3 regions of the Mesorhizobium japonicum MAFF 303099 genome follow, and region 3 is predicted to be linked to each of the others. Evidence: riboswitches for the same ligand, from Rfam matches in the RefSeq annotation. Region 3 holds a riboswitch; each other region holds the start of a gene.

Region 1 (10,463 bases), 2.0 Mb from region 3:
CGAGGCCGGCGCCGAGATGGCCGCCGGTGCGGGACACCGCGTCGACCAGTTCGAGGCGAAGCTCGGACGCCAGTTGCGGCAGCTCGCTCTCGTCAAGCGCGCGCAGATCCGCCGGGATGCGGACCTTGTCGAGAAGCGGCGTATGCGGCGTTGCGTTCACGGGAGCTCAGGCTTTCTGTTCAACGGCGAGATAGGCCGCCGGCCGGCGAAAGTAAATGCGTGTCGATGACGCGGATCAATCAGGTCCCCTCGCCGACTTCCTCAGCTTTCCGGCAGCGGGATGAACTCTTTCTCATCTCCAGGAACGATATCGAAGCGGCCCGTCTTCCATTCCTGCTTAGCCTGTTCGATGCGCTCCTTGGACGAGGAGACGAAATTCCACCAGATATAGCGCTGCGAGCCGAGCGAGGCGCCACCGAACAGCATGAAGTGCGCACCGGTTTGCGACGATATGATGATCTCATCACCGGGCCGGAACACCAGCAGCCGTTCAGCCGGGAAGACGTCGCCCGAAATCGCAACCTCGCCTTCTAGCGTGTAGATGGCGCGCTCTTCCGCATCGGCGGCAATCTTCACGCTGGCGCCAGGCGCCAGTCTGAGGTCGGCGTAAAGCGTCTCGGTGTCGGCCCGTACCGGGGAGCGCAACCCTTGAAAATCCCCGATGACGATGCGGCCGCGGACGCCTTCGGCATCGATCTCGGGCAACCGCAAGGCAGCGGTGTTCTCGAACACCGGCGCGACTTCCTCCTTGTTGTCAGGCAATGCCAGCCATGTCTGCAGGCCGGAGATCGACATCGGCGCGCCGCGCAATTCCTCCGGCGTGCGCTCGGAGTGCACGATGCCGCGGCCGGCGGTCATCAAATTCACGTCACCGGGCTGGATGACCATTTCGGTGCCGAGTGAATCGCGATGCCGGATCTTGCCGTCGAACAAATAGGTCACCGTCGACAACCCGATATGCGGATGCGGACGGACGTCAAGCGCCTGGCCCGCGCGCAGGATCGCCGGGCCCATGCGGTCGAAGAAGATGAAAGGCCCGACCAGCCGCCTTTTGGCGGTCGGCAGAGCGCGGCGCACCTCGAAGCCGCCAATGTCCTTGGCGTTCGGGATGACCATCAACTCGATCTGGTCGCTGGCAAAGGCGTCGCCGGCTTCAGGGTCTTTCCCGGGAAAGAAGCTCATGAACTCTCCTCGTCAGCGGTCGATGACCGCTCTGGCCGCATCAGGCAAAGCGGATCGCCGCCTTTGCCCGCAGTTTGGCCGCCACCTCTTCGCGATTGCGTGGATGCTGGTTGGTTTCGAGCGAATCGAGAAGCTCTCGCGCCGATGCCGCAATGGCTTCGACGGCGTGGTCAAACGCATGCTGGTTCTGTTTCGACGGCCGTGTCGTTCCGCTCAGCTTGCGGACGAACTGAAGGGCCGCGTCGCGGACTTCGTCATTGGTTGCCGGCGGATCAAAATTGAACAGGGTCTTGATGTTTCTGCACATCGCTTCCGTATCTCCTCTTGTCCTGGAGCCGTTTCAATCGGGACGAGCTTAATCCTCAACCACGATCGTGTCCAAAAACCGGTAAGGCTGTTCCGTGCCTCAATCCGCGTCCAGCGGCTCGGTTCCGACCGGCTTGCCGTCGCGCGACAGCCTGATCTTCTCGACCTTGTCCTCGGCGGCCTTCAGCAGCCGGTCGCAATGCGCCTTCAGCGCCTCGCCGCGCTCGTAGATGCGGATCGACTGGTCGAGCGGCACGTCGCCACGCTCCAGATCATCGACGATCTTCTCCAGCGCGTCGAGTGCCTGTTCGAAGCTCATCGCCTTGACGTCTTCGTTGGTTTCACCAGCCATCATTCATCCTTTCATCAGTCGCCCGACATGAGCGGCGACCGAAAATGCCAGTCCCTGCAGATCGTAGCCGCCCTCGAGCAGGCTGACGAGCCGGTTGCCGCTGTGGCGCGCGGCGCGCTGCATCAGCTGGCCGGTCGCCCAGTCGAAATCGTCCTCGGTCAGGTTGATCTCGGCCAGCGGGTCGCGGTGATGCGCGTCGAACCCGGCCGAGATGATGATCAGGTCGGGCGCGAAATTGTCGAGCGACGGCAGCACCCGCGACAGGAAGGCATCGCGAAACACCTCGCTGCCGGTCTGCGGCGCCAAGGGCGCGTTGACGATGTTGCCGGCGCCGGTCTCGGTCTTCGCGCCCGTGCCCGGATAGAGCGGCATCTGGTGCGTCGAGCAATAGAGCACCGAGGGATCGTCCCAGAAAATATCCTGCGTGCCGTTGCCGTGATGCACATCCCAGTCGACGACGGCGACACGCTCGGCGCCATGCTTGTTCTGCGCATAGCGCGCGGCAATCGCCGCTGTGTTGAAGAAGCAGAAGCCCATGGCCGTCGTCTTCTCGGCATGGTGGCCAGGCGGCCGCGCGGCAACGAAGACATTGTCGGCGCGGCCTGCGAAGACGTCGTCGACGGCCGCGTTGGCGGCGCCGATCGCGGCGATCACCGCCTGCCAGCTCTTCGGGCTGGCGGTGGTGTCGGCATCGATGCGGGCAATGCCCTCTTCGGGAATGGCGGCACGCACACGGGCGACGAAATCGGCGGGGTGCGCGTAGAGGATGGTGGCCTCGTCGCCCTCCGGCGCCTTGACGCGATCGAGCGCGGCAAAGGCCTCGTCGTCGAGCACGCGCTCGATGGCGCGCAAGCGGTCCGGCCGCTCGGGGTGACCGGGCGGTGTGATGTGTTCGAGGAAGATCGGATGCGTGTAGAGACGGGTTGTCATGCTCCCTATCTAGTGCCCCGGCGCCGCGATGGCCATGCATTGCAGCCTGATGACTGGGGAAAATCGCGCCTGCGTCCATTGGCGTCGCTGCGGGGATTGGCGCGGCCGCGGCTTCGGCGTAAGGTCGCCGCCACTGCCTGGTGCCCGCCGCAAGCGGGAGAATCGGGAACACGGTTGAACTCCGTGGCGTGCCCAACGCTGTAAGGGGGACCGCGCCGGTAAATGCCACTGTCGATGACGGGAAGGCACCGGACGCGGGTTGATCCCGAGCCAGAAGACCGGCCTGGCAGGCATCGTCATCCGCATGGTCAGGCGGACGACATTGATTGCAATCGCAAGGGGACGAGCGATGCCGGAACACATGACCGCTCCTGTCGGTGACGGATTTGACCAGATGGCGCGTGACGCGGTCTACCGCGCCATGTTCACCCGGCGCGACGTGCGCAGCCATTTCCTGCCCGACGCGCTCGACGACGCGGTGCTGGCGCGGCTGCTGCTTGCCGCCCACCATGCACCGTCGGTCGGCTTCATGCAGCCATGGAACTTCATCGTCATTCGCAACGCCGCACGACGGGCTGAGGTGCGCGACCTGTTCCTGGCCGCGCGCGAACAGGAATTGCCTGAAATCGATGTGGAAAGACGGGCGCTCTACCGCAAGCTCAAGCTTGAAGGCATCTGCGAAAGCGCCCTCAACATCTGCATCACCTGCGACCGCGAGCGCTCAAAAAACTCGCCGCTGGGACGTTGGCACAATCCGGAGATGGATCTCTACAGCACGGTCTGCGCGGTGCAGAATTTCTGGCTGGCCGCACGCGCCGAAGGCGTCGGCGTCGGCTGGGTCAGCATCATCGAGCCGCAAGCGTTGAAAAGCCTGCTGGCCATTCCCGAGCACGTGACGCCGATCGCCTATCTCTGCGTCGGCCGGGTTTCCGAGTTCGCACCCAAACCGGACCTGGAAACACATGGCTGGGGCCGGCGGCTGCCGCTGCCCGAACTGATCATGAGCGAGACTTTTTGCGGGCAAGGTGAAGCGCCACTCAAGTCGGCGGTGGCGCGCCTCAACACCGTTGCTGCTGCGCAGGCGAATCCCGCCGATCAGTGCGTCGCGCCGGCCGTGCCCCAGCGCGAGCCGCCGAAGGAGGCCAGCGCTTTGTCCTTCAACTCCCGGAACTTCGACGACGCCTCGGCCAGCCTGATATCCCAGGCCGGATCAGGCACTTGGCCGGCGATGGTCTTGAAATAAACCTGCATCAGGCAAGCGATGGCGAAGGGCTCGATGAACGCGGCCTTGAAGGCCCAGGCAAAGACGATGGCGAGCACGAAAGCCCAGCCGGCGAGTTGCCCTGGCATGAGGAAAAGAATAGCGGCGGCCGGGGCCAGCATCAGCAGGAAGATGACGAATGAGACGCCCCACATGATGACCGCCAGCCAGACGGCGTTCTTGACCATGGTCTTGCCGTTCTGCGCGTAGAGCACGACGCCTTGCCGGGCCGTCTCGAACGGCGAGGACGAATTGATGCGGATGTTGTAGCCGAGGATGATCTCGTCGACATAGGTGAGCGACAGGCGGATCACCGTGTTGATGAAGGAGACGAGGCCGCTCAGGCCCGGAATGGGCAGGAAGGCGGCGATGCCGCCGAGCAGGCCGGTGATGGCGCGGATGGCGCCCTTGACCAACTGGTCAACGACGAAAAGGATGTTGGCCTCGGCGAAACGCTCGGTCACGACCTGCCTGGCATAGGCGATCTGGTTCTGGCCGTCGGGAACATCCCGGCCGTCGATCAGATGGACCATGACGGCGATATGGCCCGCCTTGACGACGTAGAGGATGTATTCGCGGATCCAGTAGACGGCGATCGAGACGACGCCAAAGCCGACCACGCCGCCCCATAGGGCAAAGGACATCGGCCCGTCGGGATCGGTGGAGATATGGCCGACGCCATAGCCGACCGACGCACCGGTGCCGGTCGCCACGATATAGGCCAGCGTGATGCCGAAATAGATGATCATGCGAAAGACAATGAAAGGCCAGGTCCGCATCATGATGGACACCGACCTGCCGATATCGAAATCCCACATGCCCGAATCTCCCCTCAGAGATGGCTGGGAAGGATGCGCTCACCCCCGGGATTGTCAATCGCGGGCTGTGATTAGCGGAGCGCCCGACGGGGGTTTTAGTTCTGTTGCGAAGCTGGTTTTCTGAGCAGTCCCTCGAGCAGTTGCTTGAACGCTGCAACCACGATCTTCGACGTCGCTTCGGGGTCGTTCGAATTGGCGATCCGCTGCGCCGCCTGGCTGCTCGCCCCGTTGATCAGCCGTGCGGCGGTCTCGGGGTCGACGCCCGGGACGACCACCCCCTCCCGCTGCAGCGCGGTCAGATGATCGGTCATTGAGCCGACGCAGGCATTGGCATTCGACCATTGCGCCGGATCGCCCAGCACGGCCGGACCGTCGCGGAATATGATGCGCTGGATTTCCGGCTCCAGCGCCATTTCAATATAGGTCGTGCATTCGTCGACGAAATGCTGCCAGCGGGTCGGCGCTCTCGACGCCACCTCATTCACCCGGGCCGCCATCTCGCCGTCGATTTCGGCGATAACCGCCTCCAGCAGTCCTTTCTTGTCGCCAAAATGGTGATAGAGGGCGCCGCGCGTCAGCCCGGCCGATGCCGTGAAATCATCCATCGACGCTTCGGCATATCCGATCGTGCCAAAGGCCTGGCGGGCCGCGGCGATCAGCTTGGCGCGCGTTTCGGCGATCATTTCCTTGCGGGGTCTGTGCATTTCCGTCTGGTCCTATTCACATACGCTTCGTATGCCAATTGACATACGCGACGTATGCTCTATCTAATCCTCATACGCTTCGTATGTAATTGTCAAACCGTCCTTTGTCGAGGAACCCCATGCAGAACCCCTATTCGGAAATTTTCCGCGCCCCTGGAGCCAAGGGCTTTGCAGCCGCCGGCTTCATGGCGCGCCTCCCGATCGCCATGGCGCCGATCGGCATCGTGGCAATGCTGTCGCAGACGCGCGGCGAATACTGGCTGGCGGGCGCTGTCTCGGCGACATTCGCGCTTGCCAACGCATTCCTGGCGCCGCAGATATCAAGACTGGTCGACCGCCTTGGCCAGACGCGGATCGTCGTGCCCACGACAATCATCTCCGTGCTCGCCTTCATCACGCTGGTTTCGGCCGCCAATCAGGACTGGCCGGTCTGGACGCTGTTCGTGTCGGCGCTGCTGGCGGCGGCCATGCCCAGTATGCCTGCCATGGTGCGCGCGCGCTGGACCGAGCTTTTCCGGGGCCAGCCCGAGATGAACACCGCTTTCGCCTTCGAATCGGCGGCGGATGAACTGGTCTATATCGCCGGGGCATCGCTGTCGGTCGGCCTCAGCGCCGCCCTGTTCCCGGAAGCAGGCATGCTGGCGAGCACACTGTTCCTCGCCTTGGGCTCGACCGCGTTCATCCTGCAGAGATCGACCGAGCCGCAAGTGCGCCCGGTGGACCATGGCTCGAGCGGCTCGGCGATCCGCCTGCGGCCAGTGCAGATCATCACCTTTGCCCTGATCTTCATCGGCGCCACCTTCGCGACGACGGAAGTGAGCACGGTGGCCATCACAAAAGAGCTCGGCCAGCCCGGCGCCGCCAGCCTCGTCATCGGCGTCTACGCGCTGGGGTCGTTCGTGCTCGGCATCATTGTCGGCGCGCTCAACCTGAAGGCACCGCTGCAACGCCAGCTTGCCATCGCGGTCGCCCTCGTCACGCTCGGCACGCTGCTGCCGCTCACCGCCAGCAGCGTGCCGCTTCTGGCGCTGACTGTCTTCATCAGCGGCGTGGCGATCTCGCCAACCTTCATTACGGCCTTCGGCCTGATCGAACGGCATGTGCCCGAAGCGATGCTGACCGAGGGCATCACCTGGGTGACCACCGGGATCGGCATCGGCATGGCGCTGGGCTCCTTCGCCGCGGGCGCCGTGGTGGATGCGTTCGGCGCCCAGAACGGGTTCTGGGTCTCGGTGGCATCAGGCACGATCGCGCTCGCCACCGTGCTGCTCGGCCAGCGCATCCTGGCCACCCACAAATGCGACATGGACGGATGCGAAGCAGCCGCCGTTCCCGCGGAATAGCGCGCTCGGCTCCTGCTGCGGGCCGGGTGTTCCGCCCTATGCGGCAGGATCGGAAATACGCATCCAGTGCGGTCGTGGCAGCGCGAAAAGCATCGTTGGCGCGCCGTGCAACATCACCTCCTGCTCGAAGGCGAAGCCGCATTTCTCCAGCACCCGACGTGATGCCGGGTTGGCGACCCGAACGAGGCCGATGACCCGCTCGGCATGCAGGGGGCCGAACGCGGCATCCAGCGCCGCCCTGACCAGTTCGGTGGCATAGCCATGTCCCCAGCTCTGGGGATGAAGGTGGCAGGACAAGTTCAGGCCGTCAAAATCCGCCGATACGGTGACGCCACCGAAGCCGACCGGCTTTCCTTCGACCTCGACCGCCCAGCGGCCAAAGCCGTGCCTGTCCCAATGGCCGATGTCGCGGGCTAGCCTGGCGGCGCTCTGCTGAGGCGTGTCCGCAACAGGATCGGGGCGATGGGCAACAAGTTCATGGCGCGAAAAGAGATCCACCAGGAAATCCAGATCGGCCTTCGTTGGTCGGCGCAGCAAAAGCCGTCCGTTGCGCTGGCTCAGAGGCAATGACGCGTTCATGCCGTCATCTCCCGGCAAGGGGTCGGTTACCCCTCAGAGGATCTCGGTCTTGGCGATGTGGATGCCAAACCCTTCGAGGCCGACATAATGACGCTCGCGCGAGGCGATCAGGTTGATCGAGGAAATGCCGAGATCCTTCAGGATCTGCGCGCCGAGGCCGATCTCGCGCCATTCGTTCTCGCGCCGGCGGGCCTCTTCATGATCCTCGCGGTCGCCGCTCAGCGGGCGCTTGCGCTCCTGATGCGCGACACCGACGGAGCCCTCTCTGAGATAGACGATGACGCCGCGCTTGCGCTCGCCCATCGCTTTCATGATGCCGTCCAGGCGATGACTGGTGCCGAAGACATCGGTCACCACATCCTCGGAATGCAGCCGCACCGGCACCTCCTCGCCATCGCGGATGTCGCCGAAGACGACGGCAACGTGATGCATCGTGTCCCAGGGCAGCGTGTAGGTGAAGACCTGCGCCTTGCCGCCAAGCGTGTCGATATCGGAGCAGGCGACGCGTTCGACCAGCGTTTCCTTGCGCTGGCGGTAGGCGATGAGGTCGGCGACCGATACCTGCTTCAGGCCATGCTCTTCGGCGAAAGCCTGCACCTGGGGGCCGCGCTTGACGGTACCGTCATCATTGACCAGTTCGGAAATGACGCCGATCGGCGGCAGGCCGGCGAGCTTGCAGAGATCGACCGCCGCTTCGGTATGGCCCGAACGCATCAGGACGCCGCCTTCGCGCGCGATCAGCGGAAAGATGTGACCCGGACGGACGAAATCGGAGGCGCCGACATTGCCGTTGGCGAGGTTGCGCACGGTGAGCGTGCGGTCGTCGGCCGAAATGCCTGTCGTCGTGCCATGCTTGAAATCGACGCTGACGGTAAAGGCGGTGGTGTGGGCTGAATCATTGTCGGCGACCATCGGCTGCAGGTTGAGCCGCTTGGCTTCCTCGCGTGGCATCGGCGTGCAGACGATGCCGGAGGTGTTGCGCACGATGAAGGCCATCTTTTCCGGCGTGCAGTGAACGGCGGCGACGATCAGGTCGCCCTCATTCTCGCGCCCGTCATCATCCATGACGACGACGATCTCGCCGCGTTCGAAAGCGCGGATGGCTTCGACAATCTTCTTCTGGTCGTAAGGCATGGGATGCTCGCTTCGCTCGCAGGGATTAGGGAGTAGGCAGTAGGGAAGAAAAAGGCTGTTTCGGGCGGCCTACTGCCTATTCCCTACTGCCTATTCCCTTCCCCGTCTGTCCCCTATGCCGCAGATAGTGATCGGCAATCGCGCAGGCAACCATCGCTTCGCCGATCGGCACGGCGCGGATGCCGACACAGGGATCATGGCGGCCCTTGGTCATCACCTCGACGTCGTTGCCGTCCTTGTCGATCGACTTTCGCGGCGTCAGGATCGACGAGGTCGGCTTGACGGCGAAGCGGGCCACGATCGCCTGACCGGTCGAGATGCCGCCGAGGATGCCGCCGGCATTGTTGGAGAGGAACACCGGTTTGCCGTCATTGCCGATGCGCATTTCGTCGGCATTCTGCTCACCGGTGATGCGGGCGGCCTCGAAACCATTGCCGATCTCGACGCCCTTGACGGCGTTGATCGACATCAGGCCCGACGCAATGTCCTGGTCGAGCTTGGCATAGATCGGCGCGCCGAGCCCTGGCGGAACGCCATCGGCGACGATCTCGATCACAGCGCCGACCGAAGATCCCGCCTTGCGGATACCGTCGAGATACTGCGTAAAAACGGGAACCGAAGCGGGATCGGGCGTGAAGAACGGATTCTCCGCGTCGCCGATGAAATTCCAGTTCCAATTGGCGCGGTCGATCGATTTTTCGCCCATCGAGACCAGGGCTCCGCGCACCACCATGCCGGGCACCACCTTACGGGCGAGCGCGCCGGCGGCGACCCTGGCCGCGGTCTCGCGGGCGGAGGAGCGGCCGCCGCCGCGATAGTCGCGGATGCCGTATTTGACATCATAGGTGTAGTCGGCATGGCCCGGCCGGTACTGGCGGGCGATCTCGCCATAGTCCTTCGATCGCTGGTCGACATTCTCGATCAGCATCGAGACCGGCGTGCCGGTGGTGATCATCGTCTCGCCGTCCTCGTCGAGGACGAAACCCGACAGCACCTTCACCTCGTCGGGTTCGCGGCGCTGGGTCACGAAGCGCGACTGGCCCGGCCGGCGCTTGTCGAGTTCGGCCTGGATTTCATCACGCGTGAAGCGGATGCCGGGCGGGCAGCCGTCGACCACGCAGCCAAGCGCTGCGCCATGGCTTTCGCCCCAGGTGGTGACGCGGAAAAGGTGGCCGAACGTGTTGTGAGACATGGAAAAGTGCCCTGCCCGGCAGCGGAGCCGGTTGATGCCTGCCTTCTATTGGCGTTTTTTGCGGTGGTCAAACTGTCATCCCTGCCGTTTAAGTTTTGACACATTCGGCTGGTTTCTGCTTTCTTCCATCCGCCGTTGAGGATCCGCCGCCACAGTGCCGGCGCAATGACCAAAGAGGACGATCATGCGTACCCTGATTGGCGCTGTTGCCGCCACCCTGCTCTATTCCACCGCCGCCTTCGCCGGACAGACCGAAGGCCTGATCAAGAAGATCGACAAGGACGCGCTGACCCTGACGCTGGACGACGGCAAATCCTACAAGCTGAACGCCGAAACCGATCTCGACTCGCTGAAGCCGGGCATGGACATCGTCATCGCTTACGACGTCACCAATGGCGAGAATGTCGTGACCGATATGCAGTTGCCGGACAGCGACACGAACTAGGGTTTTAACCTATTTGAATGGACTTCGAGAGCGCTTGGCGTTGCGCCTCTAAAGCCACTCGAGGCTCTGGCCTTCAAGTTTGAGCACGCGATCCTGCGGTATTTCCAGGTTCGCGGCCTCGTCCTCGGCCATATCAAGCACGAAACGGAACAGGGTGCGCATGACGCCGCCATGCGTCACGCAGACCGTCTTGCGGTCGATCTCGTCGAAGCAGGGT
Region 2 (10,463 bases), 2.9 Mb from region 3:
GCCGCAGGCCACAATCCTACCTCGACATGGATTGGACGAACGAACATCGCCAATCCTTTGGGCAACCGTGAAACTTTTCGCATATATAAACGATTTAAACAACTTTCAAAATTTTTAAATCGATTAATGATTTGATATCATTTGGCTTTTCTGGTTTTGACCATCTCGACCCACACAACGGGGGTGCCGGAAAATGCGCCGGCAAGATGCGGCAAATCGTAGAAGGGACACCAATGTCGGAAGTCGGCAAACGCAATCCTGCTTGCCCGATCGATCGTATCGGCCTGAAAACCACCGGTATGGTGCGCTATAATTTTGGCGCGGCCGCCCTTTACGAGGAGGCGATCCGGCGTGGCGAGGCCCGGTTGACCGCGCATGGCGCGCTGGTCGCCGAGACCGGCCAGCACACAGGCCGTTCGCCCAAGGACAAGTTCGTCGTCCGTGACGCCGCCACGGAGCCTGAAGTCTGGTGGGACAACAACAAGGCGATCTCGCCGGCCCAGTTCGAAACGCTGTTCGCCGATTTCCTTGCCCACGCCGCGAACAAGGATCTCTATGTTCAGGACCTCGTCGGCGGCGCCGACGCCGAGCTGAAACTGCCGACGCGCGTAATCACCGAGTTTGCCTGGCACTCGCTGTTCATCCGCAATCTGCTCATCCGTCCGGACAAGGCCGAACTCGGACAGTTCGTGCCTGAGATGACGATCATCGACCTGCCGTCCTTCCGCGCCGACCCCGCCCGCCACGGCAGCCGCACGGAAACGGTGATCGCTGTCGACCTCACCCGCCAGATCGTGCTGATCGGCGGCACCTCCTATGCCGGCGAGATGAAGAAGTCGGTATTCACCATGCTCAACTATATCCTGCCGCAGAAGGGCGTGATGCCGATGCACTGTTCGGCCAATGAGGGGCCGGCCGGCGATGCGGCCGTCTTCTTCGGGCTTTCCGGAACCGGCAAGACGACGCTGTCGGCCGATCCGTCGCGCACGCTGATCGGCGACGATGAGCATGGCTGGGGCCCGCACGGCATCTTCAATTTCGAAGGCGGCTGCTACGCCAAGACGATCAAGCTGTCGGCCGAAGCCGAGCCGGAGATATTCGCCACCACGCAGCGCTTTGGCACGGTGCTGGAAAATGTCGTGCTCGACGCCGACGGCGTGCCGGACTTCAACGACGGCCGCCTCACCGAAAACACACGCTGCGCCTACCCGCTCGACTTCATCCCCAATGCCTCGAAGACCGGGCGCGCCAGTCATCCCAAAAACATCATCATGCTGACCGCCGATGCCTTCGGCGTGATGCCGCCGATCGCGCGGCTGACCCCTGCGCAGGCGATGTATCATTTCCTCTCCGGCTATACGGCCAAGGTGGCCGGAACCGAAAAGGGCGTCACCGAACCCGAGGCGACGTTCTCGACCTGCTTCGGTGCCCCGTTCATGCCGCGCCATCCGTCGGAATACGGCAATCTGCTGCGCGAGCTCATCGCCAGCCACGGCGCCGATTGCTGGCTGGTCAACACCGGCTGGACCGGCGGCGCCTACGGCACCGGCAAGCGCATGCCGATCAAGGCGACGCGCGCTCTGCTGACCGCCGCGCTCGACGGATCGCTGAAGACAGGCGAATTCCGCACCGACGCCAATTTCGGCTTCGAGGTGCCGGTGGCGGTGCCTGGCGTCGACAGCGCCATTCTCGACCCGCGCTCGACCTGGGCCGACAAGCCTGCCTATGACCGCCAGGCGGCAAGACTGGTCGGCATGTTCGCCGTCAACTTCGAAAAATTCGAGCCGCATGTCGATGCCACCGTCATGGGCGCGGCGCCCCGGATGCAGGAAGCGGCGGAGTAGCCACCACGCCGCTCGGCACCATTGAAGGCCCGGTTTCGATCGGGCCTTTTCTTTTTCGCGCCGCCGCGCCATGACTGCGGCATGCCGATCGACGACAACATCATCATCGCGGACGAAGCCGTGATCCATCCCGGCGACCTGCACGAGGATTTCATCCGCTCGTCGGGCCCCGGTGGCCAGAACGTCAACAAGGTGGCGACCGCCGTGCAGCTGCGCTTCGACGCGGCCAACGCGGCAGGCCTGTCGGAACGCGTGCGTGCCCGCACGATCAAGCTTGCCGGCCAGCGCGCCACCAAGGACGGCGTCATCGTCATCGAGGCCGGGCGCTTCCGCACCCAGGAGCAGAACCGGGCGGACGCCCGGGCGAGGCTCACGGCGCTTGTCGCCAAGGCCGCCGAACCGCCGCCGCCGCCCCGCAAGAAGACTAGGCCCTCGAAAGGCGCGGTGGAGCGGCGGCTGAAGAGCAAGGCCGGACGCGGCACGATCAAGAAGCTGCGCGGCCGCGTCGGCGACGACTGATCCGTCAGCCGGAGCGTTTTCGGGTCGTTGTCAGCGCCTCCGTGTGGCATTCTTCAAGGTCAACGCAGCAACCGGATTGTCAACCGACCTCATGCTCGTTCTGCCCAAAGGCGTTCGCCACATGCCGGCCTATCTCTCCCGCGCCATCCAGGACGCGCTGGTCGAGGATGTGAGAAGCATCGTCCAGCAGGCGCCGCTGTTCGTGCCGGCCATGCCGCGCACCGGCAAGGAGATGAGCGTGCGCATGACCAATTGCGGCCCGCTCGGCTGGGTCACCGACAAGGAGCGCGGCTATCGCTACCAGCCGACGCATCCGCTGACCGGAGAGCCTTGGCCGCCGATCCCGGAGAGCCTGCTCGATCTCTGGCGGCAGGTGTCGGGTTATCCGAATCCGCCGGAGGCCTGTCTGATCAATTTCTACACGGCCGACGCGAAGATGGGTCTGCACCAGGACCGTGATGAGGCGGACTTCTCGGCGCCTGTCGTCTCCGTCTCGCTGGGTGACGATTGCCTGTTCAGGGTCGGCCAGACGACGCGCGACGGCGCCACGAAATCGTTCAGGCTGAAGAGCGGCGATGTCGTCGTGCTTGGTGGCGAGGGCCGTCTCGCCTTCCACGGCGTCGACCGCATCTATCCCTCGACCTCGGCGCTGCTCAAGAACGGCGGCAGGATCAATCTGACGCTGCGTCGGGTGACGAAGCCGCACGAAGAATGCCTTACAAGCCGATCCTGACGCGCGTCCCTACCGAGCCGCCAGGATCTTGGAAACAGCCGCAATTGCTTGGCAAGGCCGCGCCGTACAGGGGCCGCCCGACGCTGCTACGCCTCGATTTCGAGAGCCGAAAGCGGCTTCGAGCAGCAGGCTAGGATGAAGCCGTCATCGATCTCGTGGTCGAGGATGCCGCCATTGTGGCTCATCTCGACGGCGCCGGAGACTTTCTTCACCTTGCAGGTCCCGCATAGGCCGAATTCGCAGGCCGCGGGGATCCGCACCCCGGAGGCGCGCGCCGTCTGCAGCACGGTCTGGCCGGCGACGCATTCGGCATCGACAACCGAAAGCGCGAAGCGGATCGGTGTCGCTTCGACGGGGACGGTCACGCCGTCTTCACCGGGCGACACGAACGGCGCCGGAACTTCCTCCACCGCGGGTGCGGCAAAGCTCTCCTGGTGGTATTTCGTCATGTCGAAGCCGGCGGCTTCCAGCATGCCGCGCACGGCGCGCATGAAAGGGTCCGGCCCGCAGCAGAAGATCTCGCGTTCGCGGAAATCGGGCGCCAGCAGCGGCAACCGGATCGCGTCGATGCGGCCCATATGGCCGTACCAGCCCTCGCGGCTCGACCGCTCCTCGATCATGAATCCGAGCGACAGGCCCGGCATATGGCCGCCGAGCAGTTCGAGCTCCTTGCGGAAGATGATCTCTTCCGGGCGCCGCGCGCAGTTGACGAAGCCGACATCGGTCCATGGCGCGCAATCGTTCAACCAGCGCAGCATCGACATCATCGGCGTCACGCCGGAGCCGGCCGAGATGAACAGATATTTGGCCGCCGGATGGCTGTGCAGCGAAAAGTCGCCGCTCGGCCCATAGGCCTTGACGTGCGAACCGGGCACCAGGTGATCGAACATCCAGCGCGTGCCGATGCTGCCGGCCTGCGCCTTCACCGTCACCGCGATCGAGAACGGCCGAGACGGCGACGACGACAGCGTATAGGTGCGCATCAGCGGCCCGTCCGGCGTCGGCAGTTCCAGCGTCACGAACTGTCCCGGCTTGTAGCGGAACCAGGTCTGGTTGTCGGAGCGGAAGGTGAAGGTCTTGACGTCAGGCGCCTCGTCGCTGACGCCGATCACTTCCAGCACCTGCAGCCTGTCGTTCCAGGGCGCCATCTGGTCGAGATGGCGATAGAGGCCAAGATCCGTCATCGCATTCATCCCTCAACCTCTCAAGCAACGCTGCGCAACGCCGGCCGGCCATCTCCGGCAAGGCGCGGACCGATGAAGCGGGCATACCAGTCGACGAACTGGATCACGCCGCCCTCATGCAGTTCCGAATAGGGACCGGGTTCATAGGCCGGCGACAGAATGCCGAAGGCGTTTTCCTCGACGATGCGGCGATCCTGGTCGTTGGTCTCGGTCCAGACATGGGTGAGTTCGGCAAGATCGTAGTCGACGCCCTCGACCGCATCCTTGTGCACCAGCCATTTGGTCGTCACCGCGGTTTCCGTGGCGCTGATCGGCAGCACGCGGAAGGTGACGGCATGATCGATGAGGATATGGTTCCAGGTCGTCGGATAGTGATAGTGCATCAACGTGCCGATGCGGTCGGCCGAGACGCTGTCGGACAGGTTCTTCTTCACCGCCCGCTTGCCGGTCATCGTGTAGCTGACCGCGTCGCGCAGCAGCGGCGCGCGGGTGGCGCGGTATTGCCCCGCCGGGTCGATGCGGAACTTGCTCGGCAGGCCGGCCGCCTCGCATTTGGCCCAGTGTGCCAGCATCTCCGGATCGCTGTCGGCGCCTTGCACGCCGGTCACCGTCGGGGCTTCCGGGAAGGTCTTGCACAGTTCAGGGTGATTGCCGGCGCAATGGTAGCACTCGCGGTTGTTTTCCCAGACGAGCTTCCAGTTGCCCTTCTCGACGATGGTGCTCTCGAAGGCGATCTTTGCTTCGCTGAGCCGGTGCGGCTTGAGATAAGGTTCGATCATCGCCCGCATCGGGGCGAAGTCGGCGGGTTCCTTGGCCAGGCAGATGAAGATATAGCCGGCAACGCTTTCGCAGGCGACCGGCTTCAGGCCGAACTGGCTCTTGTCGAAACCGTCGGCCATCTGGCGGGCAAACAACAGCCTTCCATCCAGCTCATAGGTCCACTGGTGGTAGGGGCAGACCAGCTTGGCGGCCGTGCCCTTGTCGGTGTTGCAGACACGGCTGCCGCGATGGCGGCAGGAATTGTGGAATGCGTTGATCCTGCCCTGCTGATCGCGCACCAGCACGACCGGATAGTCGCCGATCTGCACGGTGATGAAGCTGCCGGGCTTGGGCAGTTCGCAATCATGGCCGACGAACAGCCAGTCGCGATACCAGATCAGCTCCATGTCGAGCTTGAAGAAGTCGGGATCGGTATAGAAGGGCTGCTCGAGCGAGAAGCCCTCTCTGCGGCCATTCAAGAGCCTCAGCATATCGTTGCGCGCATCCATGTCCTGTCCTCATACTTCAAGGACTGAACTGGTGGTGATTGAGGAAGGATTAGACGTAGCCCGGCGATAGCCGGGCAAGCGCCATCCGCCTCTTGACCGCCCACCGCGATCAGTCGAGTTCAAAAATCTCGGGCTGGTTTCCGGGCTCTGGAGTGTCCTTGCGGACGGTCGCGACACCTTCCCAGGCTTTTGCCCAGTGGTCTCCCGTTGCGACTTGAACTCCACCACCGTTGCGGGGGCAGCGCCGGACTTTGACCGGCTTCCCAATTCTCCGCCCCGTCGTCACGAAGCGGCACCTGAGATGACATGATCTAATCACGACGGCGTTTGCGACATCGGCATGAAAGCGACATCGCATCCATGTGGCGCGACACGCATGCGCGATGATCGGGTCAAGGACAGCTGTCACGAAAATCGTCTCCGCGACAGCTGTACCGGTTATCAAAATCGACCCGGAACGGGGGCAAAAAAGGCTAACGGTTTCGAAAAGTGACTATTAGCAGGTTCTAAAATCGAACCGAACGGTTCGTTTCTGTTGACGGTGCGTGCAGGAGGGTGTGAACGCTGGACCTCCGAAACAGTCTGTGACCTTGCGGCTGGCTTTGCATAACAAATTGATATCAATAAGAAAAATGTTTGGCATGGAAGCCCTTGGCACAATTTCAAGTGGTGGATTCTTGGTCCACACGGAACAACTTCGTGATTGGAAACGGCGATCTGGCTTTCCCACATCGGGGCGGTCCGAACGACGCGATTTCAATCCCAAGACACGCCGCTAGACGGACGGAAAAAATACTGGAGTACTAAAAATGAAAAAGATTGTTCTCACTGCCGCCGCCCTTCTGGCCATTTCCGGCAGCGCCTTCGCTACTGGCAGCGATCATTATGGTTCGAATGCTCCCGCAGCCACTGCTGCCGTCGACAGCTCGTACACCGCTTCGACCAAGAAGTCGGAACCGGCTGCTCAGACGCCTGCCCAGGGCGCTGATCGCAACCTTTTCGGCAACAACTAACAACGGATCCAGGCCAATGGCGGGCTTTTCGCCCGCCGCTCTGGCCGACTTTGACAAATTCAGGAGAACAACATGAAAAAGATCATCCTTGCTGGCGCCGCGGTCCTGGCCATTTCCGGCAGCGCCTTCGCTGGCAGCGACAATTTTGGCTCCAACGGTGCCAACCAGCCGGCCGCTACGGTCGACACTTCCTACACGGCTTCGGTCGACAAGTCGGCTCCGGCCACGCAGGTGCCTGCTCAGCAGGGCGCCGATCGCAACCTCTTCGGCAGGTGATGCCGCTTCTCGGGAATGGCGGTTCTGCCGGCCATTCCTGTGGAATCCAGAAATTCAGGAGACTAACATGAACAAGATCATCCTTGCCGCCGCCGGCGTTCTGGCCATCTCCGGCAGCGCTTTTGCGGGCAGCGACAATTTTGGCTCCAATGGCGCCAACCAGCCTGCCGTAACTTCGCCCGCCGTAACTTCGATCGACAACTCGCGTACGGGTTCGATCCGCGAGAACGGCTCGCCTGTCTACAAGCTGCTCAATTCGTCGGGCGACGTGCAGAAGTCCGCCCCTCAGGGCAGCGATCGGAACCTCTTCGGCCGTTAACAGCCGAAGCTGATTTTCCAAAAAAAGAGCGGCGGGCCTGGCCCGCCGCTTTTTTTCGCCCTGACGCGGCAGGACCGGCGGCCTCAGGCCGCTTTTGCTTCCGGTCTTTGCAGCGCGAAGGAATGTCCGTCTGCATCGAAGATATGCAGGTCTTCGGCATTGGCGCTCAGCCGCAATGTCGAACCGCGCTTGACCTCGACATTGCCCGGCAGTTTGGTCACCAGCGGCAGGTCGGCGCGGCCGATGTCGACATAGACCAGCTGAACCTCGCCGAGCTGCTCGATATAGTCGACCGCTCCCTCGAACAGATAGTCCGCGCCGCTGGCGATCATCAGATCTTCCGGCCGCACGCCGAAACTGACCGCCGCGCCCTTGGCCGAGGCGGGCGTCGTGATCGGCACCGTCGCCTTGCGGCCGCCGACATGGTTGACGACGGTCGGGTTGCCGGTCTTGTCGATGGTTGCCGGCAGGATGTTCATGGCCGGCGAGCCGATGAACTGGGCGACGAACAGATTGCCGGGCTTCTTGTAAAGGTCCATTGGCGTGCCGACCTGTTCGACATGGCCGTCCTTCAGCACCACGATGCGGTCGGCAAGCGTCATCGCCTCGACCTGGTCGTGGGTGACATAGATCATCGTCGTGTTGGGCATCGATTCCTTGAGCTTGGCGATCTCGATGCGGGTCGCGACACGCAGTGCGGCGTCAAGGTTCGACAGCGGCTCATCGAACAGGAACACTTTCGGATTGCGCACGATGGCGCGGCCGATGGCGACACGCTGGCGCTGGCCGCCCGACATCGCCTTGGGCAGCCGGTCGAGATATTTGGTCAATTGCAGGATTTCCGCCGCCTGGCGCACGCGGCGGTCGATCTCGGCCTTGTTTTCCTTGCCGATCTTCATCGAGAACGCCATGTTGTCGTAGACCGTCATATGCGGATAGAGCGCGTAGGACTGGAACACCATGGCGATGCCGCGCTTGGACGGCGGCACATCGTTGACCACTTCGCCATCGATCTTGAGTTCGCCCGACGTGATTTCCTCGAGCCCGGCGATCGAGCGCAGCAAGGTCGACTTGCCGCAGCCCGATGGACCAACGAAGACGATGAACTCGCCCGATTTGATATCGAGGTCGATGCCGTGGAGAATGTTGAGATTGCCGTAGGACTTCTTCACTTGCCTCAAATTGACATCGGCCATTGGTTTCCTCCCAGTGATTTCTCAAAAATTCAGTCGATGCGCCCGAACCAGGCGCCGTAACCGCCAAGCTCGATCGAACCGGGCCTCGCCTGCCCGGAAAACCCGTGTCCCGGCAAAGGTTGCAGGGATCGGCTGCCAAGGTCAACCTTGGCCGGCTTGGCGCCGAGGTTGAAGACGCAGACAACCTGCTCGTTGCCGGCGCGGCGCGTGAAGGCGACGGTGTCGCCCTCGCTTTCGATGAAGGTGATGTCGCCCTTGGCCAGCGCCGGATGGGCGCGGCGGAAGCTGAGGAAGCGCCGATAGTGCTCGAGCAGTGAAGCCTGGTCACCCTGCTGGACATTGACCGCTTGCGCCAGATGCTTGGCCGGCACCGGCAGCCAGGGCTTGGCCTGGGAGAAGCCGCCATTCTTGGCGTCGCCATCCCACACCATGGGCGTGCGGCAGCCGTCGCGGCCCTTGAATTCCGGCCAGAAGCGGATGCCATAGGGATCCTGCAGATCCTCGAAGCGCAATTCGGCCTCGCCCAGCCCGAGTTCCTCGCCCTGGTAGATGCAGACCGAGCCGCGCAGCGACATCAGCAAGGCCGAGATGACCTTGAGATAGGCGACAGGGTCGGCTTCGCCGGCGGCCCAGCGCGAGGCCGGACGCATCACGTCATGATTGGAAAACGCCCAGCACGACCAGCCGTCGCTGGCGACCTTGCCGAAGGCCTCCAGCACCGAACGCACCTTGGCGGCGCTGATCTTTTCCGGCGCCAGGAAGTCGAAGGAATAACACATATGCACGCGCTTGCCGCCGGCAGTGTAGGCTGCCACGACTTCCAGCCCACGCTGCGAATCGCCGACCTCGCCGACAGCGGCGGTTGCCGGATATTCGTCGAGCAAAGCGCGGAAGCGTTCGAGGAAGCCGAGGTTTTCCGGACGGCTCTTGTCGTAGAGATGGTCCTGGTAGTTGTAGGGATTGACCGCCGGCGCGGTCTGGTCGTTGCGTTCTTCCGGCGGCAGCGGCGGATTGTTTTCCAGGCCCTGGCTGTGAAAGTAGAAATTGATCGTGTCGAGGCGGAAGCCGTCGACGCCGCGTTCCAGCCAGAAGCGGGTGACGTCGAGCAGCGCGTCCTGGACTTCGCGGTTGTGGAAGTTGAGGTCGGGCTGCTCGGCCAGGAAATTGTGCAGGTAATATTGCTGGCGGCTGGTGTCCCACTGCCAGGCGGACCCGCCGAAGATCGACAGCCAGTTGTTGGGCGGGGTGCCGTCGGGCCGGGCGTCCGCCCAGACATACCAGTCGGCCTTGGGATTGCTGCGGCTCGACCGGCTTTCCTTGAACCAGGGATGGATGTCGGCCGTGTGCGACAGCACTTCGTCGATCATCACCTTGAGACCCAGCCGGTGCGCCTCCGCCGTCAGCGCGTCGAAATCGGCCAGCGTGCCGAACATCGGGTCGACGTCGCAATAGTCCGAGACGTCGTAGCCGAAATCCTTCATCGGCGATTTGAAGAAGGGCGAGATCCAGATGGCGTCCGCACCGAGCGCTGCGATGTAGGGCAGCCGTTCGATGATGCCCTTGAGGTCGCCGATGCCGTCGCCGTTCGAATCCTGGTAGCTGCGCGGGTAGATCTGGTAGATGACAGCACCTCGCCACCAGTCGCGATCGATGGCGAGGTCGGGGTTCGAACTGGCTTTCAAAGCGGATTGCATGGTCTCAGCCTCCTTTCACCGAACCGGCAAGCAGTCCGCGGACGAAATAGCGCTGCAGCGAGAAGAACACGATCAGCGGCACGATGATCGTCACGAAGGCCGATGTCGTCAGGATCTCCCAATCGCCGCCGCGTGAGCCAAGCAGCGCATTGAGCTTGGCCGTCAGCACGATCTGGTCTGCTTCCGTACCAAGGAAAACCATCGCCACCAGGAGATCGTTCCATACCCACAGGAATTGGAAGATGGCGAAGGAGGCCAGCACCGGGAAGGACAGCGGCAGCACGATCTTGACGAAGATCTCGAAATCGCTGGCGCCGTCGATGCGCGCCGATTCCATGATTTCGCGCGGCAGGCCGGCGATGTAACTGCGCAGAAGGTATATGGCAAAGGGCAGGCCGAAGCCGGTATGCGCCAGCC
Region 3 (10,463 bases):
GCCGAGCATGCCGATCTTCGAGAAGGACACGGCCCAGGGAAACAGGAAGGCCACTTCCAGATCGAAGATGATGAACAGGATCGACACCAGGTAGAAGCGGATGTCGAATTTCATGCGGGCATCGTCGAACGAGTTGAAACCGCACTCGTACGCGGAAAGCTTTTCGGGATCGGGATTGCGATAGGCCACAAGGAACGGTGCGGCCAGCAGCGCCAGGCCGACGACCAGCGCCACGCCGATGAACAGGACGATGGGCAGGTACGAACTGAGAAGTGCGTTCATGCAGCGGCTTTCCGTTGGCGCCAATCCACTTTGATTACAGCACCGGACCTTATTGCGGAAGCGTGACAGATTAACCGCTGAACCGTTTTAAGGGGCCTATGCTGCAACGCGGCGAGGGTTAGCGCAGCACTTCCAGCGAAGCAAGTCAAACCTTGTTCAAAACGCCGACCTGGACGGCATATCCGGAGAAACTGGTCCGATCCGCTCCTGTTTGATTTCCTTCTATTTTTACTCCACTTTTCTCTCCTGACAGGGTTGCGGCCAAAACCCTGCTAGCATGGACCGGAATCACCCGTCAGACCCACAGTCGAAGCACCTCAGAGTGATGCCTGCATGAAGGAAAAAATCTCGCTTGCGATGGCTCGGCGCATCGCGCTCGCCGCACAGGGGTTTCTCGATCCCCGCCCAAATGGCACACCCGACCGCCGCCACTTCGCCCGCGTGCTCTCCCGCACCGGCCTGCTGCAGATCGATTCCGTCAGCGCGGTGGTGCGCGCGCATTATATGCCGCTTTATTCCCGCCTTGGCCCCTATCCCCTGGCCTTGCTCGACAATGCCGCCGTGACGCGCAAGCGCATGGTCTTCGAATACTGGGCGCACGAGGCGTCCTTCCTGCCGGTCGAGACCTACCCGCTGATGCGTTGGCGCATGCAGCGCGCCGAGCACGGCGACGAGATGTATCTGGGCCTGGCCAAATGGGGCCGCGAGCATGCCGCCTATATAGAAGAGATCTACCGCGAGGTCGTCGCGCGCGGCCCGATCGCGGCTTCGGCGCTGGAAGGCCAGAAAGGTTCGGGCGGCTGGTGGGGCTGGAGCCATGCCAAGCATGCCTTCGAATGGCTGTTCTGGGCCGGGCGCATCACCACGGCACACCGCCGCGGCTTCGAGCGCTTCTATGATTTGCCCGAGCGCGTGCTGCCGCAGGCGATCCTCGATCTGCCGGTGCCGGCGGCCGAGGACGCGCACCGCGAATTGCTGCGCATCTCGGCTCGTGCCCACGGCGTGGCGACATCAGGCGATTTGCGCGACTATTTTCGGCTGTCGCCGGCCGACATGAAAGGCCGGCTGGAGGAACTGGTCGAGTTGGGCGAGCTCGTGCCAGTGCGTGTCGAAGGCTGGGACAAGCTGGCTTATCTCCATAAGGACGCCCGCCTGCCCCGGAAAATCGGGGCCCGCGCCTTGCTGGCACCGTTCGACCCGGTCGTCTTCGAGCGCTCGCGCTCGGAGCGGCTGTTCGATTTCCACTACCGCATCGAGATCTACACGCCCGCCGAAAAGCGCCAATACGGCTATTACGTCCTGCCCTTCCTCCTCGGCGATAGGATCGTCGCGCGTGTCGACCTCAAGGCAGACCGGCCAGCCAGCGTCCTGCGCGTCCACGCCGCCTACGCCGAACCCGGCGCGCCACCTGAAACCGCCGCGCAACTCTTCGAGGAACTGCAGCAGATGCAGGGCTGGCTTGGCCTTGAACGCATCGAAGTGACGCCCGCCGGCGATCTGGGTCCGGCGCTCGCCGACATCGCCATGTCGTAGCCGCGCGTTGACACCACTGCCTCCAAGAGCCTAAATCCGCTCCAGACGGTCCCTTGCCCGCAACGGCAGGGGCTAAGAGGGAATGCGGTGCGGGATTTCGATCTCAAATCCGCGGCTGTCCCCGCAACTGTAAGCGAAGAGCCAAGGCCGAAAGCCACTGGGACGTTCCCGGGAAGGCGGCACCCAAGGCGATGACCCGCGAGCCAGGAGACCTGCCGTCTGCGACAAAAGAATCCGATCGCCCGGCGGGTTTCCGGGCAAGGAGCCCGGCTTTTGGACCAGAACGGCAGTTTTTCGGCTGGCACAGCGGACAATGCGTCCGCCGACGGCGAAGCCTTGGCCGGCGTCACGGTCATCGTCTGCGCCTCGTGCCGCGACGAGACCGGCTCGGATGCCCATCCCCGCGCCGGCGAACTTTTGGCCGAAGACACGCGCCAGGCCGCAGTGGATGAGAACATCCGCATCCGCACGGTCGAGTGCCTAGGCAATTGCAAGCGCCGCCTGAGTGCCGCGATCCTGCGCGATGGCTGCTGGAGCTACGTCTTCGGCGACCTGACCGCGACCAGCGGCACCGACCTCGTCACCGGCGCCAAACTCTTCGCCACTTCGACGGACGGCCTCATTCCGTGGCGCGGCCGGCCCGATTCCCTCAAGCGCGGCCTCGTGGCCCGCATTCCTCCCCTCGACCTGTTGAAGGATTGATCATGAGCGCTTCCGTCACCCGCGTCCCCTGCACTGTCGTCACCGGCTTCCTCGGCGCCGGCAAGACGACGCTGGTCCGCCATCTCCTGGAAAACGCCGGCGGCAAGCGCATTGCCATCATCGTCAACGAGTTCGGCGACATCGGCATCGACGGCGAGATCTTGAAGGGCTGCGGCATCGACACCTGCCCGGAGGAAAACATCGTCGAACTGGCCAATGGCTGCATCTGCTGCACCGTGGCCGACGATTTCGTGCCGGCGCTCGACCAGATCCTGTCGCTCAACCCGAAGGTCGACCACATCCTGATCGAAACCTCGGGCCTGGCCCTGCCCAAGCCGCTGGTCCAGGCCTTTCAATGGCCAACGGTGAAGAGCCGCGTGACCGTCGACGGCGTCATCGCCGTGGTCGATGGCCCAGCGCTGGCCGAAGGCCGCGTCGCCAACGACATGGACGCCCTGCAGGCGCAGCGTGCCGGTGATGACAGCCTCGACCATGACGACCCGGTCGAGGAACTGTTCGAGGACCAGATCGCCTGCGCTGACCTGATCATCCTGTCGAAGAGCGACCTGATGGATGCCGCCGGTTCGGCCCGCGCCAACGCCATCATTGGCGAACACTCCGCCCGCGCCGTGAAGATCGTGTCGACCTCGCATGGCAAGGTGGACCCCTCGGTGCTGCTCGGGCTCGGTCTCGCGGTCGAGGACGATATCGAGAACCGCAAATCCCATCATGACGGCGCCTTCGACCACGAACATGACGACTTCGACACCTTCATCGTCGACATCCCGTCGATCGCCAATCCGGACGAGCTGGCACAACGCGTCGCCGCCGCCGCCGAACAGGAAAACGTGCTGCGCGTGAAAGGCTTCGTCGAGGTCGGCGGCAAGCCGATGCGGCTTTTGCTGCAGGCCGTCGGCCCGCGCGTCAATCATTACTATGACCGTGCCTGGACGGCCGAAGACGACCGCCGTTCGCGCCTGGTCGTGATCGGCCTCAAGGGGCTGAACCGCCCGGCAATCGAGCGTATACTCGCCGGCTGATTTCAGACACGGGCCGCGATGCATATCCTCACCACGACCTCCGCCTCGCTCGACGACCTCGCCGAGCCGGTCGATCTGCGGCAGACGCCGGCGGATATCGTGGCCTTGTCCTTCACCGACAGCGACCTCGCCGGACTGGCGGCCGCCTGGAAAGCGGATGCCAGCCGCCTGCCCTCGATGCGGCTGGCGGCGCTCCGCGACCTGCGCCATCCCATGTCCGTCGACCTCTGGGTCGACAGCGTCGCGCGCCGCGCCAAGATCATCCTGGTGCGCATCCTCGGCGGCTACGACTGGTGGCGCTATGGCTGCGACCAGCTGGCCTCGACCGCCCGAGAGCGCGGCATCCAGCTGGCGCTGTTGCCGGGCGAGAGCCACGACGAGGATTTGCGCCTGATCGAAGCCTCGACGCTGCCGCGCCAGGAATTGGACGCGCTGCTCGGCTATTTCCGCGAGGGCGGCCCGGCCAATATGGGCGCGCTGGTGCAGAGGCTGGCCAGGCTGGCTGGGCAGGACGCGGCCGTTGTTGAGCCGGTGGCGGTGCCAAAGGCCGGCTACTACCAGCCAGGCCGCGGCGTCGTCCCCCTCCCCCTCGAGAGGGAGGGAAAGGTCGCGCCCATTCTCTTCTACCGCTCGATGCTGCTGGCCGCCGACGTCGCGCCCATCGACGTCCTTTTCGACGCGCTGCGGCAGCGCGGCATGACGCCTGTCCCCATCTTCGTCTCCAGCCTCAAAGACCCGACATCCCTGGCCTTCGCGGAAACCGCCCTCGCCACGCTCAGACCCGCCGCCATCATCACCGCCACCGCCTTCGCCTCCGGTGCTGAACCGGGCGTCGAAACCCTGTTCGACCGCGCCGGCGTGCCGGTCTTCCAGGTCATCGTCGCCACCACCCGCCGCGACGTCTGGGAAAACAACCAGCGCGGCCTGGCGCCCGCCGACCTCGCCATGCATGTCGTGCTGCCAGAACTGGACGGCCGCATCCTCGCCGGCGCGATTTCCTTCAAGGGCGAAAGCGATGTCGATCCCGCCCTTGGCCACCGCGCCTTCGCCAACCGGCCGGAACCGGATCGAGTGGCGCAGGTCGCTGACCGCGTGGCAGCCTTCATCAAGCTGCAGGAGACGCCCCGCGCCGAGCGCAAGCTGGCCGTCCTGATCCCCGACTATCCCAGCGCCCCTGGCCGCACCGGCTACGCCGTCGGCCTCGATGTGCCGTCCAGCGTGCTGGCCATGCTGCATGACCTGAAGGAGCAGGGCTATGGCGTTGAGGGGATTCCGCAATCGCCGCGGGCGTTGCTGGATCTATTGGAGCGGGGCGGCGACGGGCTAGGGTTGGAAGACTATGTCGGACTCTCGAAAGAGTTGCCCGCCGAGGTAATGACTGCCGTTGAGGCGGCGTGGGGAAAAGCAGAAGAAGAGACAGGTTTGCGCGAGGGGGGCGCCTCGCACAAGCCTTCGCTATCGAGCAAAAAACACTTCCCTTTCCGCGCCACGACCTTCGGCAACATCACCGTAGCCCTCGCCCCAGACCGCGGCCGCTCCGCCGATCGCCGCGCCGACTATCACGACCCGACACTCGCGCCCCGCCACGCCCTGCTCGCCTTCGGCCTGTGGCTGCGCAAATCGCTCGGCGTGCATGCGCTCATCCATGTCGGCGCCCATGGCACGCTGGAATGGCTGCCGGGCAAGACCGTTGCACTGTCGCAGACCTGCTTCCCCGAGATCGTCACCGGCGCATTGCCCGTCATCTATCCCTTCATCGTCTCCAATCCCGGCGAGGCGGCGCAGGCCAAGCGGCGCATTGCCGCCGTCACCCTTGGCCATCTGCCGCCGCCGCTGACCGGTGCGGGACTTGACGAAAACCAGCACAAGCTCGAACGCCTGGTCGACGAATACGCCCAGGCCGACGGCCTCGACCGCCGCCGCCGCGACCGTCTGGCCAGGCTGATCGTCGACACGGCGCAAAAGACCGGCCTCGCCGCCGAAGCCGGTGTCGCCAGGACCGACGCGCCCGACGAGGCGCTGCGCCGCATCGACGCCTGGCTCTGCGATCTCAAGGACTTCGCCATCAAGGACGGGTTGCATATTTACGGCCGCGCACCCGACGATGAGTCCGACGCCATGCGCCGCCAAAGCGCCGAGGCTGAAAAGGCCGCACTGCTTGCCGCGCTCGATGGCCGCCACGTCAAGGCCGGGCCGGCCGGCGCGCCGGCGCGGGGCCGCTCCGACGTGCTGCCCACCGGCCGCAATTTGTTCACGTCGGATCCCCGCACCATGCCGACGCCGACCGCCTATGATCTGGGCAAGGCGGCGGCCGAAGAAGTGGTGCGCGGCTATCTGCAATCGCATGGCGACTGGCCGCGTTCCCTGGTCATCGACCTCTGGGGTTCGGCCTCGTTGCGCACCGGCGGCGAGGAGATCGCGCAAGGCCTGGCGCTGATGGGCTGCCGGCCGCAATGGGATGCCGCCACCGGCCGCATCACAGGCATCGAAGTGCTGCCGCCGGCCACGCTCGGCCGCCCGCGCGTCGACGTCACCTGGCGCATATCGGGCCTGTTCCGCGACATGTTCCCAACCCAGATCGCGCTGATCGACGCCGCCGCCAACGCCGTCGCCGCCCGCGACGAGGAGGATTCGGAAAACCCGCTCGCGGCCCGGACCCGAGCGGATGGCAAGATCAGCCCGCGCATTTTCGGCACCTCACCCGGCACCTATGGCGCCGGCGTCGAGGATCTCCTGTCTAGCGGCGACTGGGCGGCGCGCGAAGAGATCGGCCGCGCGTATCTCGACGCCACCTCACACGCCTATGGCGGCGCCGGCGGCGAAGGCATCTCGGCGCCCGGCGCCTTCGAAACCCGCATCGCCGAAGCCGATCTTCTGGTCCACACTGGCGACGACCCCGGCCGCGACATCCTCGAAGGCTCCGCCGACGTCGCCTTTATCGGCGGCTTTTCGGCTGCGCTTGCCGCGCTTGGCCGGAATGCCGATGTCATCGTGCTCGATACGACAGACCCGCAAAAGCCGAAGCCGCGCTCGGTCAGCGAGGCCGTATCGCGGGTGGTGCGCGCCCGCGCGATCAATCCCCGCTTCATATCCGGCCAGATGCGGCACGGCCCGCGCGGCGCCTCCGAATTCGCCGAGACGGTCGACCGACTGGTCGGCTTCGCCGAAACCACGCACGCCATATCGGGCGCGCTGATCGAGGCCGTGCACGACGCCTATGTCGGCGACGCGGACGTTCGCGCCTTCATCCTTCGGGAAAATCCGGCAGCCGCCAAAGTCATTGCCGAACGTTTCCTGTCGGCGCGCCGGCGCGGACTCTGGCATCCCTTGCGCAATTCCATCGACGACGATCTCGCCGCGCTGATTGCCGAGGCCGAGGCGCTGGGAGTGGCGGCATGAACGCCTTCTCACGTCGCGGCGCCTGTCCGGCCCTGTCGGCGCCGATGCAGACCGGCGACGGGCTGTTGGTGCGGCTCAACGCGGTCTATGTGGGATTGTCGCCGAAGCTGTCGATCGGTCTGGCCGAATCCGCCCTGCGGCATGGCAACGGCATCATGGAAGTGACAGCGCGTGGAAGCCTGCAGATACGCGGACTGACCAGGGAAAGCGCTGCACTGCTCGCGGCGGAAGTCGATGCGCTGGGCATTGCGGTGCGCACCGGAGTGCCGGTGGAGACAGGGCCGCTGGCGGGCATCGACCCGCGGGAGATCGCCGATCCGCGACCGCTGGCTGAGCGGATCAGGGCGGCGGTTGAAGAGGCCGGGCTGACGCCAAGACTGGGGCCGAAGGTGTCTGTCGTGGTGGATGGCGGCGGGCAGCTAACACTGGATGCGGTGACGGCCGATGTGCGGTTGAAAGCGTTGCGGAGTGGTGCCGGGGTTCGGTGGCAGGTGTCTGTTGCGGGTGATGGGCAGAGTGCAAGATTGCTGGTCGCGGCGGAAGACCACGCGGCCCGCGATGTCACGGTTGCGGTGCTCAGAATGGTGGCCGAGAAAGGCCGCGAGGCTCACGCAAGAGATTTGTCGGAGCGGCAATTAGTATCTCTCGCAGGCTGGCATTCTGTGGCGCCCCCCTCTGTCCTGCCGGACATCTCCCCCACGAGGGGGGAGATCAGCAGCTTCGCCGCCGGCTCCCTTTCTGAAACCATGCCGCATGTTTCGGCGCCTGGAGTTGGCGAAACCGGCGGCGCAGGCATAATCTCCCCCCTCGTGGGGGAGATGTCCGGCAGGACAGAGGGGGGCGCCTCGCGCAAACCTATCGGCCTTTTCCCCATAGCCGGCGACACTTTCACTCTCGGTATAGGCCTCCCCTACGGCAGCATGCCGGCGGATAAAATCATCGACCTTGCGCAAAGCGCCGTCACCCTCGGCACCAGCGAAATCCGCCTCGCCCCGGGCCGCGCCCTGCTCTTCCTCGGCCAACCATCCGCCGCCAACCAATCCCTCCAAACCATCGCCGCCGCCCTCGGCTTCGTCACCTCCCCTTCCGACCCGCGCACGCGCATCGCCGCCTGCCCCGGCACGCCGGCCTGCGCCTCCGGCCGCATCGCCACCCGCACCATCGCCGAGACGATCGCCGCCGAAAACGCCGACACCCTCGACTTCACGCTGCACATTTCCGGCTGCGCCAAGGGCTGCGCGCATCCCGGTCCGGCGGCGCTCACAATCGTCGGCGGCGAAAATGGAGCCGGACTTGTCGTGAACGCGACGGCAAAGGCCCTTCCTGCGGGCTACAGGCCGGGCTATGACGCCGCGCGCGGTATCGGTCGCGTCGCGGCGGTGATCCGCAGCGCACGATTTCAAGGCGAGACCGCCGCTGCTTGCCTGACAAGGCTCGGGCCGGCGGCAATCGCCGAGGCTTACCGACAGGCCCAAACTAAAAAACGGAAATGAGCATGGCCGCCTACGACTACATTCACGACGGCACGGCGATCTACGAGCGCTCCTTCGCCATCATCCGCGCCGAGGCGGACCTTTCTCGCTTCTCCGAAGCCGAGGCTGATGTGGCGATCCGCATGATCCATGCCTGCGGCCAGGTCGAAGCATCGAGCCATTTCGTTTTCTCGCCCGACTTCGTCGCTTCAGCGCGCAAGGCTCTTGCCGCCGGCGCACCGATTTTCTGCGACGCGGAAATGGTCTCCCACGGCGTCACCCGCGCCCGGCTGCCGGCCGGCAACGAGGTGATCTGCACGCTGCGCGACCCGCGCACGCACGACATTGCCAAGGCGATCGGCAACACCCGCTCCGCCGCCGCCATAGACCTGTGGGGCGAACGCATAGCGGGTTCGGTCGTCGCGATCGGCAATGCGCCGACCGCACTGTTCTACCTGCTGGAAAAGCTGCGTGATGGCGCGCCGAAGCCGGCGGCCATCATCGGTATGCCGGTCGGCTTCGTCGGCGCCGCTGAATCGAAAGATGCGCTGGCCGAGAATTCTTATGGCGTGCCCTATGCCATCGTCCGCGGCCGGCTCGGCGGCAGCGCCATGACCGCAGCCGCGCTCAATTCCCTGGCGAGGCCCGGCCTGTGAACGCGCTTCCCAATGCCAATTCACGGGGCAAGCTCGTCGGCGTCGGTACCGGTCCGGGTGACCCCGAACTGTTGACGCTGAAGGCCGCGCGCGCCCTAGCCGAGGCCGATGTCGTCGCCTATTTTGCCAAGCGCGGCAACAACAGCAATGCGCGGGCCATCGTCGAGGCGCGCTTCCGGCCGGATATGCTGGAACTGCCGCTGCTCTATCCCGTCACCACCGAAATCGACAAGGATCACGACGACTACCGCTCGCAGATCACTGGTTTCTACGAGGAGTCGGCGCAGAAGGTCGCCGAACACCTCGAAGCCGGCAAAATGGTTGCCGTCCTGTCCGAAGGCGATCCGCTGTTCTACGGCTCCTATATGCATCTGCATGTGCGCCTCGCCCATCGTTTCCCCACGGAGGTCATCCCCGGCATCACCGCCATGTCCGGCTGCTGGTCGCAGACCGGTGTGCCGATCGTACAGGGCGATGATGTGCTGACCGTATTGCCCGGCACGATGAGCGAGTTCGAGCTGACCCGCCGGCTGGCCGACACCGATGCCGCCGTCATCATGAAGGTCGGCCGCAACCTGCCCAAGATTAGGCGTGCGCTGGAAGTCACCGGTAAGCTGACTCGCGCCGTCTATGTCGAGCGCGGCACCATGGCCGGCAGCGTTTCGACAAAGCTCGCCGACAAACGGGACGACAAGGCGCCCTACTTCGCCATCATATTGGTCGCCGGCTGGTCCGGCCGGCCCGGCGCGCTAGGGGCACAGTCATGAGCGGCCGTCTCACCGTCATCGGCCTCGGGCCTGGCAACGCCGACCAGGTCACCCCGGAAGCCAGCCGCGCCGTGGCCGAGGCAAAATTCTTCTATGGCTACAAGCCTTATCTCGACCGGCTGGATCTGCGCCCGGACCAGACCCGTGTCGCCTCCGACAACCGCGAGGAGCTCGCCCGCTCCAAGGATGCCTTGATCAAGGCCGCCGAGGGCCATGAGGTCGCCGTGGTTTCCGGCGGCGATCCCGGCGTCTTTGCCATGGCGGCCGCCGTCTGCGAGGCGATCGAGGCCGGCCCGGCCGAATGGCGCGCGGTCGATGTCGCCGTCGTGCCCGGCATCACCGCAATGCTCGCCGTTGCCGCCCGCATCGGCGCGCCGCTCGGCCATGATTTCTGCGCCATCTCGCTGTCCGACAATCTGAAGCCGTGGGAGCTGATCGAACTGCGCCTCCTGGCGGCGGCCGGCGCCGGCTTCGTCATCGCGCTCTACAACCCGATCAGCAAGGCGCGCCCCTGGCAGCTTGGCCGCGCCTTCGAATGCCTGACCGCGATCCTGCCCGGCACCACGCCGGTGATTTTCGGCCGCGCCGCCGGCCGTCCGGACGAGCGCATCG

What was found. A riboswitch is a leader RNA that binds a small molecule or an ion and turns the genes downstream of it on or off. The one in region 3 is predicted to bind cobalamin.
Region 1: another riboswitch for cobalamin. It lies ahead of bluB (5,6-dimethylbenzimidazole synthase); the one in region 3 lies ahead of MAFF_RS06645 (DUF1636 family protein).
Region 2: another riboswitch for cobalamin. It lies ahead of MAFF_RS20905 (aromatic ring-hydroxylating oxygenase subunit alpha); the one in region 3 lies ahead of MAFF_RS06645 (DUF1636 family protein).

What each region holds. Positions count from the first base shown of each region.
Region 1 covers NC_002678.2:6,163,303-6,173,765, reverse strand. Annotated here, with positions in the region: gene dxs (1-deoxy-D-xylulose-5-phosphate synthase) at 1-160, opposite strand, end outside; gene MAFF_RS30465 (pirin family protein) at 262-1,182, opposite strand; gene MAFF_RS30460 (DUF2277 domain-containing protein) at 1,223-1,489, opposite strand; gene MAFF_RS30455 (exodeoxyribonuclease VII small subunit) at 1,589-1,840, opposite strand; gene MAFF_RS30450 (histone deacetylase family protein) at 1,844-2,770, opposite strand; cobalamin riboswitch at 2,892-3,071, shown strand; partial or broken gene bluB (5,6-dimethylbenzimidazole synthase) at 3,120-3,779, shown strand; gene MAFF_RS39485 (hypothetical protein) at 3,866-4,849, opposite strand; gene MAFF_RS30440 (TetR/AcrR family transcriptional regulator) at 4,945-5,553, opposite strand; gene MAFF_RS30435 (MFS transporter) at 5,673-6,896, shown strand; gene MAFF_RS30430 (GNAT family N-acetyltransferase) at 6,933-7,475, opposite strand; gene ribB (3,4-dihydroxy-2-butanone-4-phosphate synthase) at 7,509-8,609, opposite strand; gene aroC (chorismate synthase) at 8,686-9,801, opposite strand; gene MAFF_RS30415 (DUF1344 domain-containing protein) at 9,986-10,246, shown strand; gene MAFF_RS30410 (histidine phosphatase family protein) at 10,295-10,463, opposite strand, start outside.
Region 2 covers NC_002678.2:4,038,734-4,049,196, forward strand. Annotated here, with positions in the region: gene MAFF_RS20885 (phosphoenolpyruvate carboxykinase) at 234-1,844, shown strand; gene arfB (alternative ribosome rescue aminoacyl-tRNA hydrolase ArfB) at 1,926-2,363, shown strand; gene MAFF_RS20895 (alpha-ketoglutarate-dependent dioxygenase AlkB family protein) at 2,455-3,096, shown strand; gene MAFF_RS20900 (hybrid-cluster NAD(P)-dependent oxidoreductase) at 3,183-4,280, opposite strand; gene MAFF_RS20905 (aromatic ring-hydroxylating oxygenase subunit alpha) at 4,301-5,548, opposite strand; cobalamin riboswitch at 5,663-5,863, opposite strand; gene MAFF_RS20910 (DUF680 domain-containing protein) at 6,358-6,561, shown strand; gene MAFF_RS20915 (DUF680 domain-containing protein) at 6,634-6,837, shown strand; gene MAFF_RS20920 (DUF680 domain-containing protein) at 6,905-7,156, shown strand; gene MAFF_RS20925 (ABC transporter ATP-binding protein) at 7,240-8,352, opposite strand; gene MAFF_RS20930 (alpha-glucosidase family protein) at 8,382-10,046, opposite strand; gene MAFF_RS20935 (carbohydrate ABC transporter permease) at 10,051-10,463, opposite strand, start outside.
Region 3 covers NC_002678.2:1,147,278-1,157,740, forward strand. Annotated here, with positions in the region: gene MAFF_RS06635 (NADH-quinone oxidoreductase subunit A) at 1-282, opposite strand, end outside; gene MAFF_RS06640 (winged helix-turn-helix domain-containing protein) at 616-1,815, shown strand; cobalamin riboswitch at 1,845-2,049, shown strand; gene MAFF_RS06645 (DUF1636 family protein) at 2,089-2,517, shown strand; gene cobW (cobalamin biosynthesis protein CobW) at 2,520-3,557, shown strand; gene cobN (cobaltochelatase subunit CobN) at 3,576-6,956, shown strand; gene cobG (precorrin-3B synthase) at 6,953-8,449, shown strand; gene MAFF_RS06665 (precorrin-8X methylmutase) at 8,452-9,084, shown strand; gene MAFF_RS06670 (precorrin-2 C(20)-methyltransferase) at 9,081-9,851, shown strand; gene MAFF_RS06675 (precorrin-3B C(17)-methyltransferase) at 9,848-10,463, shown strand, end outside.